One region of the Kitasatospora sp. NPDC057518 genome, then DNA from elsewhere that is predicted to be linked to it. Evidence: riboswitches for the same ligand, from Rfam matches in the RefSeq annotation. Region 1 holds a riboswitch; each other region holds the start of a gene.
What was found. A riboswitch is a leader RNA that binds a small molecule or an ion and turns the genes downstream of it on or off. The one in region 1 is predicted to bind cobalamin.
Positions count from the first base shown of each region.

Region 2: another riboswitch for cobalamin. It lies ahead of metE (5-methyltetrahydropteroyltriglutamate--homocysteine S-methyltransferase); the one in region 1 lies ahead of ACFU7Z_RS04565 (prenyltransferase/squalene oxidase repeat-containing protein).
Region 3: another riboswitch for cobalamin. It lies ahead of ACFU7Z_RS24610 (prenyltransferase/squalene oxidase repeat-containing protein); the one in region 1 lies ahead of ACFU7Z_RS04565 (prenyltransferase/squalene oxidase repeat-containing protein).

Region 1 is NZ_JBHVEU010000025.1:93-4,076, reverse strand. It holds gene ACFU7Z_RS04575 (amidohydrolase) at 1-1,056, opposite strand, end outside; gene cobF (precorrin-6A synthase (deacetylating)) at 1,320-2,078, opposite strand; cobalamin riboswitch at 2,197-2,337, shown strand; gene ACFU7Z_RS04565 (prenyltransferase/squalene oxidase repeat-containing protein) at 2,435-3,526, shown strand; gene ACFU7Z_RS04560 (flagellar hook-length control protein FliK) at 3,556-3,984, shown strand, end outside.
Region 2 is NZ_JBHVEU010000256.1:8,415-12,398, forward strand. It holds gene ACFU7Z_RS24625 (ABC transporter ATP-binding protein) at 1-339, shown strand, start outside; gene ACFU7Z_RS24630 (ECF transporter S component) at 336-1,220, shown strand; gene ACFU7Z_RS24635 (hypothetical protein) at 1,239-1,556, shown strand; cobalamin riboswitch at 1,639-1,876, shown strand; gene metE (5-methyltetrahydropteroyltriglutamate--homocysteine S-methyltransferase) at 2,041-3,984, shown strand, end outside.
Region 3 is NZ_JBHVEU010000256.1:372-4,355, forward strand. It holds gene ACFU7Z_RS24605 (hypothetical protein) at 1-1,085, opposite strand, end outside; cobalamin riboswitch at 1,218-1,294, opposite strand; cobalamin riboswitch at 1,373-1,517, shown strand; gene ACFU7Z_RS24610 (prenyltransferase/squalene oxidase repeat-containing protein) at 1,625-3,984, shown strand, end outside.

The DNA of each region.
Region 1 (3,984 bases):
GAAGCCCCAGCCGTGCTCGGTGAGCAGGCGCACGGCCTTGGCGAACTCCCCTTCGTAGGCGTTCAGTTCGGGGCGCGGCTCGGCGAAGTTCTCGAAGTCGGCGGCGGCCCAGGTGAGGTTCTCGCCGGCGCCGTTCAGCCGCAGCCACTCGTCGCCGTCCCCGGGCCGGACCGTCTCGACCCAGCGGGTGAGGTCGTCCAGCTCCTGGCCGGGGGTCTGCGGGAACAGGTGGTAGGCGATGCGCAGCGAGAGCAGCCCCTCGCGGGCGAGTTCGGTCACCGTGGCGTAGTTCTCCGGGAAGCTCTGGAACCCGCCGGCGGCGTCGATCGCGGAGGTCAGCCCGAAGCGGTTCAGCTCGCGCAGGAAGTGCCGGGTGGACGTCCTGCGCTCCTCGCCCTCCAGCGTCGGGGCCTTGGCGAGCGTGGAGTAGAGGACCAGGGCGCTCGGGGCGGCCAGCAGCATGCCGTTGGGCTCGCCGCCGCGGCCCCGGACGATCTGGCCGCCCTGCGGGTCCGGGGTGTCGCGGGTGTAGCCGACGGCGCGCAGCGCGGCGCGGTTGAGGACCGCTGACTGGTAGAGGTGGAGGACGAACACCGGGGTGTCCGGCGCCGCCTCGTTCAGCTCGGCGGGCGTCGGCAGCCGCCGCTCGGCGAACTGCTCCGCCGACCAGCCGCCGACCACCCGCACCCACTGCCCCCGGGGCGTACGGGCGGCCTGCTCCCGCAGCATCGCCAGGCCCTGGCGCAGCGACCGCACGCCGTCCCAGCGCAGCTCCAGGACGTAGTTGAGGCCGCCGCGGATCACGTGCAGGTGCGCGTCGTTGAGGCCGGGCACCACGCGGCGGCCGAGCGCGTCGACCACCACCGTGGACGGGCCGACGGCCGGGGCGACGTCCGCGTCGTCCCCGACGGCCGTGATCAGGCCGTTCCGGATGGCGAGGGCGCCGGCCTGCGGGCGGCGGGCGTCCCCGGTGTGGATCCGGGCGTTGCGGACGACGACGTCGGCGGCGTGTTCGGTGACGTTCTCCGTGCGGGGGACCAGCCCGCCGACCGGCATTGCAGGCACCTCGACGGCCTCCAGTCATGGGTTCGGGCCGCCGCCCGGAGCGGGCGGCGGCGCGGCGCGGTCGAGCCGGACGAGCCCAAAAGGCCGTCCTGCTCGATCTCATGACGGAACGTTAGGCAGCAGCCCGGTGCCGGAATTGGCCCAGAGCGCACCGGCACCGGTCCGGGAGCGCACCGGCCGGGTGGAGTGACGGCCGGGCGCGAGGCCGGTGTCCGAGTGTCGGCCGGGGGTCGAACCGGGGCGGCGCTCGCCGGTCAGCTCCCGGAGCGCCGCAGCAGGTAGGTGTCCATGATCCAGCCCTTGCGTTCGCGGGCCGACTCGCGCAACTCGCTGATCCGCGGGGCGGCTTCGGCCAGCGGCCCGGCGACGAGGATCTCGTCGGGGGTGCCGAGGTACGCGCCGTAGCGGATCTCCAGCCCCTCCGGGTCGATCCCGGTGAAGGCGGCGCGGCCGTCGAGCATCACCACGACGTCGTCCACGCCCTCGGGGAGGCCCTCGGCCAGTCGGCGGCCGGTGGTGATCTGCACCGGGCGGCCGACCCGGGTCAGCGTGGTGCGGTGGCGGGCGGCGAGCGCGGAGACGCTGCTGATGCCCGGGACCACCTCGTAGTCGAAGCCGACGGCGCCGCGGGCCAGGACGTCGTCCACCACGGCGATGACGCTGTCGTAGAGGCTCGGGTCACCCCAGACCAGGAACGCGCCCGTCTCGCCCTCACCGAGGTGCTCGGAGAGCAACTGCTCGACCAGGTCGGCCCGGCGGACGCGCCAGTCGTCCACGGCGGCCGCGTACGCGGGGGTGGTCCGGTCCCGCTCCGCGTCCGGTGCCTCGACCACCCGGTGGCCTGGCCGGCCGTGCTCGGCCAGCATCCGGCGGCGCAGCCGGATCAGGTCCTGCCGGTCCTCGTTCTTGTCGAGGATGAAGAAGACGTCCGTGCGGGCGAGCGCCTTGACCGCCTGCAGGGTGAGGTGGTCGGGGTCGCCCGCGCCGATGCCGATGACGAAGATGTGCCGCATGGGAGGCATTCTGCCGTCCGGGACGCCCTGGTCGCGTCGGCGGCCGGGAGGGGCGCGTCGCGATGTCGGGCGGCGGCCACCGTGATGTCACGTTCGAACCCTTGACCGGATCTTTTCCGTATCGCCATGATGGGCCGTCATGTTGTGACTCCGCCGCTGGGGGAAGTCCGGTTCGAATCCGGCGCTGGCCCGCAACGGTAGGCCGCCGGCTCCTGGTCGGAGGCGAGCCCGAGTACCCGTCGGCGGAGGTGTGTCGTCCCTCCTCCCGTCGTGGTCCGCGGGCCGGAGCCCCGAGGGCCGCCCCGGCTGTCGCCGCCGCCCTCCGGGCCCCTGCGCGCGGGCCCGGAAAGGTCACCATGCCCACGCTCCGCCGCGCCCTCGGTCTGCTCGCGATACCCGCCGTGGCGCTCGCCACCGCACTCCCGGCGGCCACCGCCGCCCACGCCGCGCCCGAGAACGCGCCCGCCGCCGCGACCTCGTCCCCGACGGTCCGCCCCGACGCCGCCGCGGGCGGCTGGCTGGCCCGCCAGCTCGTCGACGGCGACCACTTCGAGTCCGTCTTCAACGGGACCGCCTACCCCGACCAGGGCCTCACCATCGACGCCGTACTGGCCTTCGCCGCCTCGCGCGGCTCCGACGAGGCCGCCGCGAAGGCCACCGCCTGGCTGGCGAAGCCCGAGATCATCGGCGGCTACCTCGGCGACGGCACCACCGAGGCCTACGCGGGCGCGACCGCCAAGCTGCTGCTCGCCGTCGAGGTCCGCGGCGGGGACCCGGCGGCCTTCGGCGGCGTCGACCTGCCGGCCCGCCTGCGTTCGCTGCAGACCGCCGAGGGCCGGTTCTCCGACCGCTCCCAGTGGGGCGACTACAGCAACGCCTTCGGCCAGTCCCTCGCCGTGATCGCCCTGCACCGCACGCCCGGTGGCGCCCCGGCGGCGGCCGTGGACTTCCTGGCGAACAGCCAGTGCGCGGACGGCGGCTTCCCGCTCTCCTTCGGCCAGGCCGCCTGCACCAGCGACGCCGACGCCACCGCGCTCGCCGTCCAGGCCCTCGCCGCCACCGGCCGCGCCGCCAAGGCGAACACGGGCCTGGGCTGGCTCACCGCCCACCAGAACGCCGACGGCGGCTTCGCGGCCGCCGGGGCGACCGCCTCCAACGCCAACAGCACCGGCCTGGCCACCCAGGCGCTGCTCTCCGGCGGACGCCTCGGCCCTGGCCTCAAGGCGTGGGGCCGGCTGGTGAAGCTCCAGCAGGGCTGCTCCGCCGACCCGGCGGTCCGCGGTGCCGTCGCCTACGACGCGACCGGCTTCAACGCGGGCACCGGCGCCCGGGCCACGGCGCAGGCCGTCCTCGGCCTCGCGGGCACCCCGCTGTCCACGCTCTCCGCCTCCGGGGCCGCCCCCGACGCCCCGACCCAGGCCTGCCCGCCGGTTCCGGCCACGCGCTGAACCACGCTGACACCGCGAGGAGTTCACCGATGAGCGACACCCCCACCCCGGCCCGCCGTACGCTCGGGTCGATCGCCGCCTCGGCGGCCCTCACCGCCGGACTGCTCGGCGTCTGCGCCGTCCAGGCCCCGCAGGCGCGGGCGGCCGCCTGCGGCGGCACCACCGGCGTCACCGTCGTGGTCGACTTCACCGCCGTCGGCGGCGGCATCCAGACCGGCTGCGCGCCCGGCGACCCGGCCAGCGGCCTGGCCGCGCTCACCGGCGCCGGATTCTCGTACGCCTTCCACCCGCGCTACCCGGGCTTCGTCTGCACCATCAACGCCCTGCCGACGACCTGCACCAACCCGACCGGCAGCGCCTACTGGTCGTACTGGCACGCCCAGCACGGCGGCCCCTGGTCGTACAGCACCCTGGGCGCGGGCAGCTATGACCCGGCCCCCGGCGACGTCGAGGGCTGG
Region 2 (3,984 bases), on a different contig from region 1:
ATCCAACTCGCCGCCGCACCACGGGTCGTGCTGCTGGACGAACCCACCCGGGGGCTCGACTACCAGGCGAAGGAGGCGCTCACCGGCATCGTGGACGCCCTCGCCGCCGAAGGCCGTACGGTCGTCGTCTCCACCCACGACGTCGAGTTCGTCGCCTCCGCCGCCGACCGCGTCGTGGTGATGGCCGAGGGCGAGATCGTCGCCGACGGGCCCACCGCCGAGGTCATCGTCGCCTCGCCCACCTTCGCCCCGCAGACCGCCAAGATCCTCGCCCCGCTCGGCTACCTGACGGTGCGACAGGTCGCGGCGGCCGTGGAAGCGGTGGAGGCCGCCCGGTGACCGCCGTCCGGATCCCCGGCCGGGCCCGTGTCGTCGTCGCCCTGGCCGCTTTCATCGGGCTGGTGGCCTTCACCTGGCCGTTCGTGGTCGCGCCCGGGCGGTTCGGCTCCAACTACGCGCCGCCGCTGATCTTCGGTGCCCTGCTGGTCCTGGTGCTCGCCGTCGTCATCGCGGAGATCTCCGCGGGCGGCATCGACGCCAAGGCCCTCGCCATGCTCGGCGTCCTGTCCGCCGTCAACGCCGGACTCCGCCCGCTCGGCGCCGGGACCGCCGGAGTGGAGACGGTCTTCTTCATCCTGGTGCTGGCCGGCCGGGTCTTCGGCCCCGGCTTCGGCTTCACCCTCGGCTGCACCTCGCTGTTCGCCTCCGCGCTGCTCACCGGCGGCGTCGGCCCCTGGATGCCGTACCAGATGTTCGGCTGCGCCTTCGTCGGCATGCTCGCCGGGCTGCTGCCGGGGGCCGGGCGGCGCTGGGAGGTGCCGCTGCTGGCCGGGTACGGGGCGTTCTCCGGCTACCTCTTCGGCTTCCTGCTGAACCTCTCCTTCTGGCCGTTCTCCACCGACCCGAACAGCTCGATCGCCTACCTGCCGGGCCTGCCCTTCACCGAGCAGTGGCACCGCTACCTGCTGTTCGACCTGGCCACCTCGCTCGGCTGGGACACCGGCCGCGCCGTCACCACCTTCACCGCCGTGCTCGTCGTCGGGCCGGCCGTCCTCACCGTCTTCCGCCGCGCGGCCCGCCGCGCCAACTTCGAGCCCACGGTGCGCTTCGAGGCCCCGCCCGGCCCGCACGCCCCAGCCGGCCAGGACGCCACGCCCGGCCCGGACACCACGGTGGGGCCGCCGCCCGTCGCGCGGCCCACCGGCCCGGCGCACCCCTGAACCGAAAGGCCGACCATCGTGCCCAAGCCCGCGAAGCACCGGACGATGACGCTGGACGGGGTCGACGTCGTCGTCCTGACCCCGGAACAGCACGCCGCACTGGAATCCGCCCGCCGCCAGCTGGGCGGAGCGCAGGCGCAGGTCGCCAGGATGAGGTCAGACCTCCAGCGGGGACGGCAGCTGCTGGTCGAAGCTGAACGGATACTGGCGGGCATCCCGGCCGACCAGCTCGCGCGACTGGACGGCCGACTGGGTCCGGGACGCGGCCTGACCGGACTGCTCGCGGACATCCGCGCCGCCCTGCCGCGCACGCCGGACACCCCGACGCGGACCTGACCACCGGCCCCGCGAGCCGTGGTGGCGTTCCACCATGCGGACGGGTTCCGAGATTCCCGCGCCGGGCCCGGTGTTTTGCCCCTAAGCTGACGGTGCAGCTGGTTCGCCCTGTCCGCCAGGCAGGGCGTCGCAAGAGGGAACCCGGTGACGCCTTTCGACTGGCCAGTCCGGGACTGCCCCGCAGCGGTGAGTGGGAACGACCGCCGTCATACGCACTGGACCCGGGACGGGTCTGGGAAGCGACGGCCAGTAGGTGTCCGCCCTTCACGGGACGGACGCGCCCGCGAGTCCGAAGACCTGCCACTGCCCGCCCGCGGACGACCCGCGCGCGGCTATCCGGTGACCTCGTGGGCGGGTCGGCGACCATACCAGGCGGACCAGGCCCGTACGTTCCCGTGACGGCCGCCGCCGGGTACGTCATCCCTTCGCGCCTTCGTGCCGTCTCCGGGTACCTGAGGAGAACAGACTCGCGAAGGAGAGTCCCTTGACCACGAAGTCCGCAGCCGCGGCGAGCGTCGCCACCGCGTACGGCTACCCCCGCCAGGGCCGGGGCCGGGAGCTCAAGAAGGCCATCGAGGGCTACTGGAAGGGCTCGGTCACCGCCGAGGTGCTGCTGGCCACCGCCGCCGACCTGCGCCGGGGGAACTGGCAGCAGCTCGCCGACTCCGGCGTCGAAGAGGTCCCGACCGGTGACTTCTCGTTCTACGACCACGTGCTGGACACCACCGTCGCCGTCGGCGCGATCCCGCCCCGGCACCGGGCCGCCGTCGAAGCCGACCCGCTGGACGGGTACTTCGCCATGGCGCGCGGCAACCAGGACGTCGCCCCGCTGGAGATGACCAAGTGGTTCGACACCAACTACCACTACCTGGTCCCTGAGTTGGGGCCGGACACGGTGTTCACGGCGAACCCGGCCAAGGCGGTGGGCGAACTGCGCGAGGCGCTGCTGCTCGGCCACGCGGCCCGGCCGGTGCTGGTCGGGCCGGTCACCTACCTGCTGCTCGCCAAGCCGGCGCCCGGGGTGGCCGCCGACTTCCAGCCGATCACCCTGCTGGACCGGCTGCTGCCCGTCTACGCGGAGCTGCTGGCCGGGTTGCGCGCCGCCGGCGCCGACTGGGTGCAACTGGACGAGCCCGCACTGGTCCAGGACCGCACCCCGGCCGAGCTCAACGCCGCCGCCCGCGCCTACCGCGAGCTGGGCGCCCTCACCGACCGGCCCAAGCTGCTGGTCGCCAGCTACTTCGACCGGCTCGGCGACGCCCTGCCGGTCCTGGCGAAGGCCCCGATCGAGGGTCTGGCACTGGACTTCACCGGCCCGGCCGCGGCCAACCTGGAGGACCTCGCCGCCGCCGGCGGCCTGCCCGGCAAGCGGCTGGTGGCGGGGGTGATCGACGGGCGCAACATCTGGATCAACGACCTGGAGAAATCCCTCACGACCCTGGCGACCCTGCTGGGCCTCGCCGACACCGTCGACGTCGCGCCGTCCTGCTCCCTGCTGCACGTGCCGATCGACGCCACCCTCGAACGCGACATCGACCCGCAGATCGCCCGCTGGCTGGCCTTCGCCAAGCAGAAGGCCACCGAGGCGGCGCTGCTCGCCCGCGGCCTGCGCGAGGGCACCGGCGCGATCGCCGCCGACCTCGCCGCCAACCGGGCAGACCTGGCCTCCCGCGCGGGCTCGCCGATCACCCGCGACCCGGCGGTGCGCGCCCGGATCGCCGCCGTCACCGACGCGGACGCCCGCCGCGCCCAGGCCTACCCGCAGCGGGCCGAGGCCCAGCGCGCCCGGCTCGGCCTGCCGCTGCTGCCGACCACCACCATCGGCTCCTTCCCGCAGACCACCGAACTGCGCGTCGCCCGGGCCGACCTGACGGCCGGTCGGATCGACGGCGCCACGTACCGGGAGCGGATGGAGGCCGAGGTCCGCGAGGTCATCGCGTACCAGGAGAAGGCCGGCCTGGACGTCCTGGTGCACGGCGAGCCCGAGCGCAACGACATGGTCCAGTACTTCGCCGAGCAGCTCACCGGCTACCTGGCCACCCGGCACGGCTGGGTGCAGTCCTACGGCACCCGGTACGTGCGCCCGCCGGTCCTCGCCGGGGACATCTCCCGGCCGCACCCGATGACCGTCGACTGGTTCCGCTACGCGCAGGGCCTGACCGACCGTCCGGTCAAGGGCATGCTCACCGGCCCGGTCACCATGCTCGCCTGGTCCTTCGTCCGCGACGACCAGCCGCTCGCCGACACCGCCCGCCAGGTCGCCCTCGCCCTGCGCGACGAGGTCGTCGACCTCGAGGCCGGGGGCGCCGCAGTCGTCCAGGTCGACGAGCCGGCCCTGCGCGAGACCCTCCCGCTGCGGGCCGCCGCCCGCCCGGCGTACCTGGACTGGGCCACCGAGGCCTTCCGCCTCGCCACCTCCGGCGTCCGC
Region 3 (3,984 bases), on a different contig from region 1:
TCGGTGGTGGCGGCCCAGGCGGGCTCGCCCGCGGTGGTCGGGGCGGGCGGGGTGGCGGTGAACCCGGCACCGGCGACGGCGCGCAGGCCGTCGACGGAGGCGTAGGCGGACGGGCTGGTGTCGGTGGGAAGGTACTTGAAGCCGCCGCCGGGCTTGAACTGCTGGGAGATCAGGAAGTCGACCGGGGTCTTGCCGGTGCCGCTGGTGAAGTCGGTGCCCTGGGGGTTGATGCCGCAGGCGTTGAGGCCGGACACGGCCCAGCCGTTGGAGTCGGTGTTCACCCCGAACATGGCGTTGAAGGCGCCGGAGGAGGCGAGTTTGCCCTTGAGGAAGTTCTTGGCGGCGACGACCGCGGAATCGGTGTTGGGCACTCCGGCGGTGCAGAGGGAGGCCATGGCGGCACCCGTCATGTCGATGTCGCCACCCTGGGCGAGTGCCGTCGGGTCGCCCGCGGCCTTGCTGTAGTTCCAGCCGCCGTCGTTGTGCTGGTTGGCGCGCACGGCCGTGACGGAGGCGTCGAGCAGCGGCTGCGGGGCGCGCTGGGCGCCGGCCTGGGTCCTGGCGCCGGCGAGGGCGAGCAGGCCGAAGACGGTGCCGTTGAAGTTGGCGGACGGGCCGTAGTAGCCGGGTTCGGCGGTCTGCCAGTAGGCGGTGAGGTCGGCGAGGAGGTTGCGGCCGGGGCCGACGCGGGCGGGGTCGATGCCGGCCGCGTAGGCGTTGAGGACGGCGCGCTCGTAGTCCGTGGCCACGGGCGAGGTGCCGGGCCAGCCGGGGGCGGCGAGCTGGTTGCGGTAGACGAGGCGGGCGTTCCTGCCGGTGTCCCCGCCGGGGGTCACGTCGGCGGCGGCCGTTCCGGCGGCGGCGAGCGCGCTGAACGCCCACTCGTTGGAGAGTCCGCCGCCGGTGACGTAGCTGCCGTCGGCGGCCTGGAGGGACTTCAGGTACGTGACGCCGGTGCTCTTGGAGGTGGCTATCTGGGCCGGGGTGGCCGTCGCGTGGGCGGGGACGGCGGAGAGCAGCAGGGCTCCGGCCGTCAGCGCGACGGTGGTCGCCGAGGCGGCGCGGGACGGGGTGGGGAGGGGCACGGGACAGGCTCCTTGGGGTGGCGGGCGCCGACCCTGCCCCGGGACTCCCACGTCCGCTCGGGGCGCGCGACTGCCGGAGCGGTCGCCGCCCGGATCGCGTGGGCCGGCATTCGCCGTGGTGCGTGGCCGGGCGGGCATTCGGGCTCGGGACGGCACGGTCACCGCCCCACACCGCTGCGCGTCAGCCCCGGGTTCGCACCGGGTTCCCCCGCTCGGCCACCGCGGACGCTACCGCACAGGTCCGTCGCCCGACGAGGTGATGTGATCGACCTGACGCCCCGTTGACTCTCCGTCGGTCAGCGTGGTCTGATGAACCGATTTTTTGCCCTCGGCATTCAGGGGAAGCCGGTCCAACTCCGGCGCTGACCCGCAACCGTGGACCCACCTGAGGGTGGGTGAGCCGGAATGCCTGGACCGGGGGTCTGTTCACAGAGCACTTGCGTCGTCGCGGACTACGACGCGGTTTCGACGGCCCCCGTGCCCGCGGGCGACCGTCGGCTGCGCCGTCGCCTCGCGTGTCGACCGACCAGGGAGTCGTCGTGAGGGTCAGCAGCAATCGCACACGTCACAGAAACCGGGACCTCGCCTCGCTGGTGGTCGCCGGCACCGTCGCCGTCGCCGCCTGCGGCACGGTCCTGCTCGGGTACCCGGGTACCGCCTCGGCCGACCCGATCGAGCAGTGCACGGCGACGACGGGCGCGATCGTCGCCGTCGACTTCACCCACTGGGGCGGCGGCGTCGTCCGGGGCTGCGACGCCCACCCCACGACGGGCATGAACCTGCTGCACAACGCCGGCTTCACCACGACCGGCACCGAGCACGACGGACCGGCCTTCATCTGCCGGCTCGGGACCGGGACCTTCAACGGCGGCGCCCAGTACCCGACACCGGCCGAGGAGCCGTGCGTCAACACCCCGCAGGCCACCGCGTACTGGTCGTACTGGATCGCCGAACCCGGCCAACAGACCTGGTCCTACAGCCGGTTCGGGGCCGGCACGCAGAAGCCCGAGCCCGGCGAGGTCGAGGCCTGGGTCTACGGCGGTACGGACATCGGTGGCACCAGCGGGGCGCCGAACTTCACCCCGGACTCCGTCCGCGCCAGGAACGGCGGCCCCTCGCCCTCCGCCTCCCCTTCGGCAACCCCGACCACGAGCCCGAGCCCCACCGGATCCCCCTCCGCCACGGGCGACCCGGCGGCCGCCGCGGCCTGGCTGGCCGGCCAACTCGTCGGCGGCGACCACATGGAGAACTGGGCCGCCCCGGGGCCCGACTACCCCCGGACCGCCCTCACCGCCATCGCGCTCGCGGCGGCGGGGACGCAGGACCCGGCGCTGCGCAAGGTGGTCGCCTTCCTCGACGCCCACACCGACGCGTTCCTGCACCCCGACGGGCCGACCGGCGCGCCGGACACCAGGGCCGCCGTCCTGCTGGCCCTCGTCGCCGAGAGCACCGGCCGCGACCCGCGCGCCTTCGGCGGCCACGACCTGGTCGCCGCGCTCACCGACCACGTCTGCACGGGGGCGGGGGAGAACGGCAGGTGCACCGCCGCCGGGGACTTCCTCGGCGCGTCCTCGCCCTGGGTCCAGTCCCTCGGCGTCATCGCCCTCCAGCGCGCCGGCGTGACGCCGCCCGCCCCGGCCCTCGCCCGGTTCGCGGCCTTCCAGTGCGCCGACGGCGGCATGGCCGGTTCGATGATCGTCGCGGGTGACCACTGCGAGTCCGACCCGTCCGCCACCGCGATCGCCGCCCTCGCCCTGCGGACCGCCCCCGGCTACGAAGCGGCCGCCAGGAAGGCCGCCGACCAGCTCGCGGCGAGCCAGCAGCCCGACGGCTCCCTCCTCCCGTACCCCGGCGCCCCCGGCGACACCACCAGCACCGCGATCGCCGCCCAGGTCTTCCGGGCCACCGGCCAGGACGCCCACCGGGCCGCCGCCACCGCCTGGCTCGCCGCCCGCCAGGGCAAGGACGGCGGCCTCGGCCCCGACGAGTCGACCACCGACCCGGACGCCGTCGCCACCGAGCAGGCCCTCCTGGCCCTCACCGGTACCGACCTCACCACCGTCCGGCACAACCCGGACGGCCCCACCACCACGCCGACCCCGCCCGCGGGGAGGAAACCCGACGCGGCCAGGGGGAGCGCCTACCTCACCGACCCGGCCCGGCTGATCGACGGCCACTACTACGAGGGCTTCCCGGCCTTCGCCGACTTCGGCCTGACCATCGACGGGGCCTACGCCCTCGCCGCGACCGGCACCGACGACGCCGCGCTGCGCCGGATCGTCGACTTCCTCGACCAGCAGGGCAAGGACGCGAGCGAGCGCACCGTCAACGACTGGACCGCGATCGGCACCGAGTACGCCGGCGGCGGGTCCATCGGCAAGGAGGCGCTGCTCGCCCAGGCCGTCGGCCGCAACCCGCGGGACTTCGGCGGCCACGACCTGATCGCCGCCCTCGCCGCGCTGGTGTGCGCCAAGGCCGACGCGACCACCGGCTGCGCCGCCCCGGGCAACTACGCCTACGCCACCTCCGTCTTCTCCCAGGCGCTCGCCGTCATGGCCCAGCTCCGGGCCGGGGAGTCCACCAGCGCCGCCCCCGCGATCGCCTACCTGAAGGGCCTCCAGCACCCGGACGGCTCCTGGCCGAGCCTGATCCCCGCCACCGGCGACTCCGACGTGGACAGCACGGCGATGGCCGTCATGGCCCTCGCCCTCGTCCCCGGGGACGAGGCCGCCCGGGCGGTCGACCAGGGGCTCGGCTGGCTCGCCGCGCGGCAGCTGCCCGACGGCGGCTTCCCCGGCGCGTCCGGCGACTCCACCAACTCGGCCGCGCTGGCCGTCCAGGGCATGACGCTGCGCCAGGCCGCCTACGGTGGACAGATCGCCAAGGCGCTCGACTTCCT